Regions from separate parts of the Streptomyces sp. NPDC004629 genome, predicted to be linked through region 2. Evidence: riboswitches for the same ligand, from Rfam matches in the RefSeq annotation. Region 2 holds a riboswitch; each other region holds the start of a gene.
What was found. A riboswitch is a leader RNA that binds a small molecule or an ion and turns the genes downstream of it on or off. The one in region 2 is predicted to bind thiamine pyrophosphate.

Region 1: another riboswitch for thiamine pyrophosphate. It lies ahead of thiC (phosphomethylpyrimidine synthase ThiC); the one in region 2 lies ahead of thiO (glycine oxidase ThiO).
Region 3: another riboswitch for thiamine pyrophosphate. It lies ahead of ACFYTE_RS21070 (thiamine ABC transporter substrate binding subunit); the one in region 2 lies ahead of thiO (glycine oxidase ThiO).

Annotation. Positions count from the first base shown of each region.
Region 1 covers NZ_JBIALO010000003.1:181,602-183,859, forward strand. Annotated here, with positions in the region: gene ACFYTE_RS06115 (YibE/F family protein) at 1-581, opposite strand, end outside; TPP riboswitch at 662-839, shown strand; gene thiC (phosphomethylpyrimidine synthase ThiC) at 832-2,258, shown strand, end outside.
Region 2 covers NZ_JBIALO010000041.1:59,879-62,136, forward strand. Annotated here, with positions in the region: gene ACFYTE_RS37985 (NAD(P)/FAD-dependent oxidoreductase) at 1-619, opposite strand, end outside; gene ACFYTE_RS37990 (hypothetical protein) at 652-1,047, opposite strand; TPP riboswitch at 1,101-1,212, shown strand; gene thiO (glycine oxidase ThiO) at 1,210-2,258, shown strand, end outside.
Region 3 covers NZ_JBIALO010000013.1:42,363-44,620, reverse strand. Annotated here, with positions in the region: gene rlmN (23S rRNA (adenine(2503)-C(2))-methyltransferase RlmN) at 1-654, shown strand, start outside; TPP riboswitch at 769-876, shown strand; gene ACFYTE_RS21070 (thiamine ABC transporter substrate binding subunit) at 958-2,031, shown strand; gene ACFYTE_RS21065 (ABC transporter permease) at 2,085-2,258, shown strand, end outside.

The DNA.
Region 1 (2,258 bases), on a different contig from region 2:
ACGTCGGTGACCGAGTACTGCAGGTCCTTCGGTGCCGACGGCTCGTACGCGACGACGACCTTCTCCCCCTGGTGCAACTGCCGTGACTGGTCCGGCTGGACGATCTCCGTGAACGTACGGCCCTTGTCCTTGCCGGTGTCGACCCGGATCGTGGCCTTTTTGCAGGTGCCGGTTGCCTGCTGCTGTGCGGAGCTGCCCTCGGCGGTGGACGTGTCACCGGTCGGGGTGTCCCCCGAGGCGTTCACCGACTTGCAGCTCACCGCGACGACCTGGGTGACCGTGGCCTGCTGCGTCTGCCGGTCGAAGCCGACCCCGGTGCGCTCGTGCGACGGTGCGCCACCGGGCCAGAGCACCATGAGCCCGACGACGACCGCCGCGGCGAACGGGATGAGGACGGCCGCGATGACCTTGCGCAGATGCTTGGAGACGGGCGCCGCGGGGCCATGACCATGACTGTGCGCGTGGCCATGGCCGTGCCCGTGGCCGTCACCGGAATCGTGGCCCTCGTGGCCGTGTCCGCCGCCCTGTGCGGAGCCCTGCCTGCGCTGTGGCCCGGACGGGGGGTGGGGGGACTGCTGCATCGTGGTCACCGACCGATCATCGCAAGAACGACAGGGGCCCTCTGTTCACCGCGCCCGAATTGACGCTAGCGTGGAGGCACCTTTGCACACGCGGGAGCTCGGAGCACCGGGCTGAGAGGGCGCTGACCTCCGTCTTCGCGATGTTTCACGTGGAACGAGTGATGTTTCACAGGAAGCACCGATGGACGGACACCGCTGCGTCGACCGCCGAACCTGTTACCGGGTAATGCCGGCGTAGGGAGTAGGTCTCATGACCAACAAGGACATACGCACGCCTGCCTCCGCACAGCACGCGGTGAACGGATCCGTCAACGGGCCCGATGGCGCCGATGACGCGGGGGCGGGACGGTCCATCGGCTGGCACAAGGGGTATGTCGCGGGCTCGCGCCCCGATCTGCGGGTGCCGGTCCGTCAGGTGCACCTGACCAACGGGGAGTCGGTGACGCTCTACGACACCTCGGGCCCGTACACCGATCCGCTCGTCGAGACCGACGTCCGCAGGGGCCTGCTGCCGCTGCGCGAGAACTGGATCATCGCCCGTGGTGACACGGAGGAGTACGCGGGCCGCCCCGTCCGCCCCGAGGACGACGGGATCAAGCACACCGCGCCGCGCGGCGGTCTGCGCAACCTGGACGCGGTTTTCCCCGGCCGCCCGCGCCAACCGCGTCGGAGCCGTGACGGCGGGGCGGTCACCCAACTCGCCTATGCGCGGCGGGGCGAGATCACTGCGGAAATGGAGTTCGTGGCGGTCCGGGAGAACGTTTCTCCCGAGGTGGTCCGCGAGGAGATCGCCGCTGGACGGGCCGTGCTGCCCGCCAATGTCAACCACCCGGAGATCGAGCCGATGATCATCGGCAAGCAGTTCCTGGTGAAGGTCAATGCCAACATCGGCAACTCGGCGGTGACGTCCTCCATCGAGGAGGAGGTCGAGAAGATGACCTGGGCGACCCGCTGGGGCGCCGATACGGTCATGGACCTGTCCACCGGTCGCAATATCCACACCACCCGCGAGTGGGTGCTGCGCAACTCCCCCGTGCCCATCGGCACGGTGCCGCTGTACCAGGCACTGGAGAAGGTCGACGGCAGGGCCGAGGAACTGAGCTGGGAGATCTACAAGGACACGGTCATCGAGCAGGCCGAGCAGGGCGTGGACTACATGACGGTCCACGCCGGGGTTCGGCTGCCGTTCGTGCCACTGACCGCGAACCGCAAGACCGGCATCGTCTCGCGCGGCGGATCGATCATGGCCGCCTGGTGCCTGGCGCACCACAAGGAGTCGTTCCTGTACGAGAACTTCGAGGAACTGTGCGAGATCCTCGCCGCCTACGACGTCACGTACTCGCTCGGCGACGGCCTGCGTCCCGGTTCGATCGCGGACGCCAACGACGAGGCGCAGTTCGCGGAACTGCGCACGCTCGGGGAACTCAACCGGATCGCGGGGCGTTTCCATGTACAGACGATGATCGAGGGCCCGGGACACGTCCCGATGCACAAGATCAAGGAGAACATCGACCTTCAGCAGGAGATCTGCGATGAAGCTCCGTTCTATACGCTCGGCCCGCTGACGACGGACGTCGCTCCGGCCTACGACCACATCACCTCCGGCATCGGCGCCGCGATGATCGCCTGGTGGGGCACGGCCATGCTCTGCTACGTCACGCCCAAGGAGCACTTGGG
Region 2 (2,258 bases):
CGGTGCCGCTGTCCGCGTACCAGGCGGTCATCGGCGCCGCGACCTCGGCCGGGAGCGCGCCCGCGAGCGGGCGGTCGGCGGCCTCGACCACCGTGACCGCGCAGCCCGCCTCGCGGGCCGCCGTGGCGAACTCGGCGCCGATCCAGCCCGCGCCGACGACCACGATGTCGTGCTGCCGGGCGAGCACGGGCCGCAGCCGCTGGGCGTCGTCCAGGGTGCGCAGCAGATGCACACCGGGGACGCCCTCGGCGCCGGGCAGCCGAATCGGTTCGGCGCCGGTGGCGAGGACCAGGACGTCGTACGGCACGGGTCCGGCCGCGGTGTCCAGCTCGTGCTCGCCGGGGCGTACACCAAGTGCCTCGCGGCCCAGTTCGAGATCGATGCCGAGCGCCGCGAAGTCGACCTCGAAGGCGGAGCCCTCGGCCCTGCCGAGCAGCACGGCCTTGGACAGCGGCGGCCGGTCGTAGGGCTGGTGGGGTTCGGCGCCGACCAGGGTGATCGTGCCCCGGTGGCCCTGTTCGCGCAGGGCGACCGCGGTCTGCACCCCGGCCATGCCCGCGCCGACGACGACCACGCGCCGCCCCGGTGCCGGGCTGGGTTGCTGCGTCTGCTCGCTCACGTGATCACCATAGTCAACTGACGATTTGCCAGTCAGGGGGCGTGCTGGGTGACCTGTTGCACAACGGGATCACCGGTGCACGCCGGGGTCCGCGCGACCTGTTCGACCACGCTCGTCCCGCTGCCCGCCTGCGATTCCCACTCCCACGTCTCCGTGAGCCGCACCCGGCCGTCGGGCAGCTCGCCGACGGTCGACACGCAGTGCCCGGAGGACGTGCCGCCATCATGCTTGAGCTGGACGTACCGGAAGTCCAGCCGATCGCCGCGGCGGATGCCGACGAGATACCCGCGCACGATGTCGCCGCCGGCGTACTCGGCCCAGATCTCGCCGTTTTTCTCGTGGTACGTGAACCGGGTGCTGGTACCCACCTGACCTGGGGCCTGGTCCGTGACGGGGGCGAGGACGAGACCGTCGAGCGAGCGGGCCATGAACGGAGGCTCCCTTACTGAGGCGGGCGGCGGCGGGCTAGGGTGGCCACCGTACAAGCACTCGCGGGAGCCCGGACGCACCGGGCTGAGAGGGAGGCTGGCGGCCTCCGACCGTACGAACCTGATCCGGGTCATGCCGGCGAAGGGAGGGGCTGGACGCCCATGTCGTCACGTACGTCGGACGTTCTCGTCATCGGGGGCGGAATCATCGGCCTGGTCACGGCCTGGCGGGCCGCGCAGCGCGGGTTCGCCACCGCCGTCGTGGACCCCGAGCCGGGCGGCGGTGCCGCACAGGTCGCGGCCGGGATGCTGGCCGCGGTCACCGAACTGCACCACGGCGAGCAGACACTGCTCGGCCTGAACCTGGCCTCGGCCCGCCGCTACCCGGACTTCACGGCCGAGCTGACCGAACTGACCGGCCTCGACCTCGGCTACCGCCGGTGCGGAACGCTCGCCGTCGCGCTGGACGCCGACGACCGGGCGCACCTGCGCGACCTGCACGCGTTGCAGCAGCGCTCCGGGCTGGAGTCCGAGTGGCTGTCCGGCCGGGAGTGCCGCCGCCTGGAACCGATGCTCGCGCCCGGCGTGCGGGGCGGGCTGCGGGTGGACGCCGACCACCAGATCGACCCGCGCCGGCTGGCCGCCGCGCTGCTCACGGCGTGCGAACGGGCGGGCGTGGTCCTGCACCGCGCGTGGGCGGAGCGCTGCACGGTGCGCCGGGCCCGGGCCGTCGGGGTGACCACCGCGGACGGCACGGAGCTGGGCGCGGACCGGGTGGTGCTCGCGGCCGGCAGCCTGAGCGGACGGCTGCCGGGCCTGCCGCAGGACGTGCTGCCGCCGGTGCGGCCGGTGAAGGGGCAGGTGCTGCGGCTGACCGTGCCGAAGCGGTACGCGCCGTTCCTGAGCCGCACCGTGCGGGCCGTGGTGCGCGGCAGCCAGGTGTACCTGGTGCCGCGGGAGAACAGCGAGCTGGTCGTCGGGGCGACCAGCGAGGAGCTGGGCTGGGACACCACGGTGACCGCGGGCGGCGTGTACGAGCTGCTGCGGGACGCGCACGAGCTGATACCGGGGATCACCGAGCTGCCGCTGACCGAGACCCGGGCCGGGCTGCGGCCCGGGTCCCCGGACAACGCGCCGCTGCTCGGCCCGACCGCGCTCGACGGGCTGCTCGTGGCCACCGGGCACTATCGCAACGGCGTGCTGCTCACCCC
Region 3 (2,258 bases), on a different contig from region 2:
ATCGTGCACCAGATCGTGGACGGCATGCGTTCGCTCAGGGACGGCGAGGTGCCGGGCGGCCCCGCCCGGCTGTCCAACATCGTCTTCATGGGCATGGGCGAGCCGCTCGCCAACTACAAGCGGGTCGTGGGCGCCATCCGGGCCCTCACCGATCCCGAGCCGGACGGGCTCGGGCTGTCCCAGCGCGGCATCACCGTCTCCACCGTCGGACTCGTCCCGGCCATCCACCGGTTCGCCGACGAGGGCTTCAAGTGCCGCCTCGCCATCTCGCTGCACGCGCCCGACGACGAGCTGCGCGACACCCTCGTCCCCGTCAACACGCGGTGGAAGGTGCGCGAGGTGCTCGACGCTGGCTTCGGGTACGCCGCGAGGTCCGGGCGCCGGCTGTCCATCGAGTACGCGCTGATCCGGGACATCAACGACCAGGCGTGGCGCGGCGACCGGCTCGGCCGGCTGCTCAAGGGCAGGCCCGTGCACGTCAACCTGATCCCGCTCAACCCGACGCCCGGCTCCAAGTGGACCGCGTCCAGGCCCGAGGACGAGAAGGCCTTCGTGGCGGCCATCGAGGCGCACGGGGTGCCGGTGACCATCCGGGACACCCGCGGTCAGGAGATCGACGGCGCCTGCGGTCAGCTGGCTGCCACCGAGCGGTAGCCGGACGGTAGTCTGAGGGCGTCCATCACGTCATACCTTCCTATCGTCAAGCTCACCGTCGGAAGCCTCGGCTTTCAAAACCTCGGCTTTCGAACCCTCACATTCCGAAACTTCATATTCCGACAGGGGAGCGCCACAGCGCTGAGAGTGCGGCACACGGGCCGCAGACCCTCCGAACCTCGCCCAGGTCATTCTGGGTAGGGAGATCGGTCCTCACTCAAGCTGTTGCGCCCTGCCCGGACATCCCTCGCGGAGTCCGGGCAGGGCCGCGTCTCTTCCTGGTCAACCCCAGGAGGAATTCAGTTGCACACCAAGACCCTGGTGGCCGCCGCGGCCGGGCTCGCACTGGTCACGCTGTCCGCGTGCGGGTCCACCGGCGACAAGGGCGCCGCGGACTCCAAGACCGTCACCCTCGTCAGCCACGACTCGTGGGCCGTCTCGAAGAACGTCCTCAAGGATTTCGAGGAGCGGTCGGGTTACAGCGTCAAGGTCCTCAAGGACGGCGACGCCGGACAGGCCGTCAACAAGGCGATCCTGACCAAGGACAACCCGCAGGGCGACGTCTTCTTCGGCGTCGACAACACCCTGCTGTCGCGGGCCCTGGACAACGGGCTGTTCCAGCCGTACGAGGCCCGGGGCTCCGACCGGCTGCGGCCCGAGTTCCGGTCCGATACGTCCGGGCACCGGGTCACGCCCATCGACACCGGCGACATCTGCGTCAACTACGACAAGGCGTACTTCGACCGGCACGGGCTGACCCCGCCGCAGACCTTCGACGACCTGGTCGAACCGGCGTACAAGAACCTCCTCGTCACCGAGAACGCCGGCACCTCTTCGCCCGGCCTCGGCTTTCTGCTCGGCACCGCCGCCAGATACGGCGACGGGGGCTGGCCGGAGTACTGGAAGAAGCTCAAGGCCAACGGCGTCAAGGTCGTGGACGGCTGGGAGCAGGCCTACGACGAGGAGTTCTCCGGTTCGGCCGGTGGCCGGAAGGCGGGCGGCGACCGGCCGCTCGTCGTGTCCTACGCCTCCTCGCCGCCCGCCGAGGTCGTCTACGCCGACCCGAAGCCGGCCACCGCGCCCACCGGAGTGGCCGCCGGCACCTGCTTCCGGCAGACCGAGTACGCCGGGCTGCTCACCGGCGCCCGCAACAGCGCGGGCGGCAAGGCGCTGCTGAACTTCCTGATCGGCAAGGAGTTCCAGGAGGACATGCCGCTCAATATGTACGTCTATCCGGTGCGCGCGGACGCGAAGGTGCCGCAGGAGTTCGTGAAGTACGGCCCGCAGGCCAAGGATCCCGAGAACCTGGCGCCCGACCGGATCGCCGCCAACCGTGACCAGTGGGTCAAGTCGTGGACCTCGCTCGTACTGAAGTAGCCGACGCGGCCCCGGGCGGGCGGCGTACGGGGAGCGTGGTGCGGCTCGCGCTGATGGCCGGGCCGGTCGCGTTCTTCGCCGTCTTCTTCGCCTGGCCCGTGGCCGCCATCGTCGCCCGCGGGCTGAAGCCGGACGGAGCCTGGCAGTTGGGGCGGATCACGGACGTCGTGACCCGCTCCGACATCCGGCACGTGCTGTGGTTCACCACCTGGCAGGCGCTCGCCTCC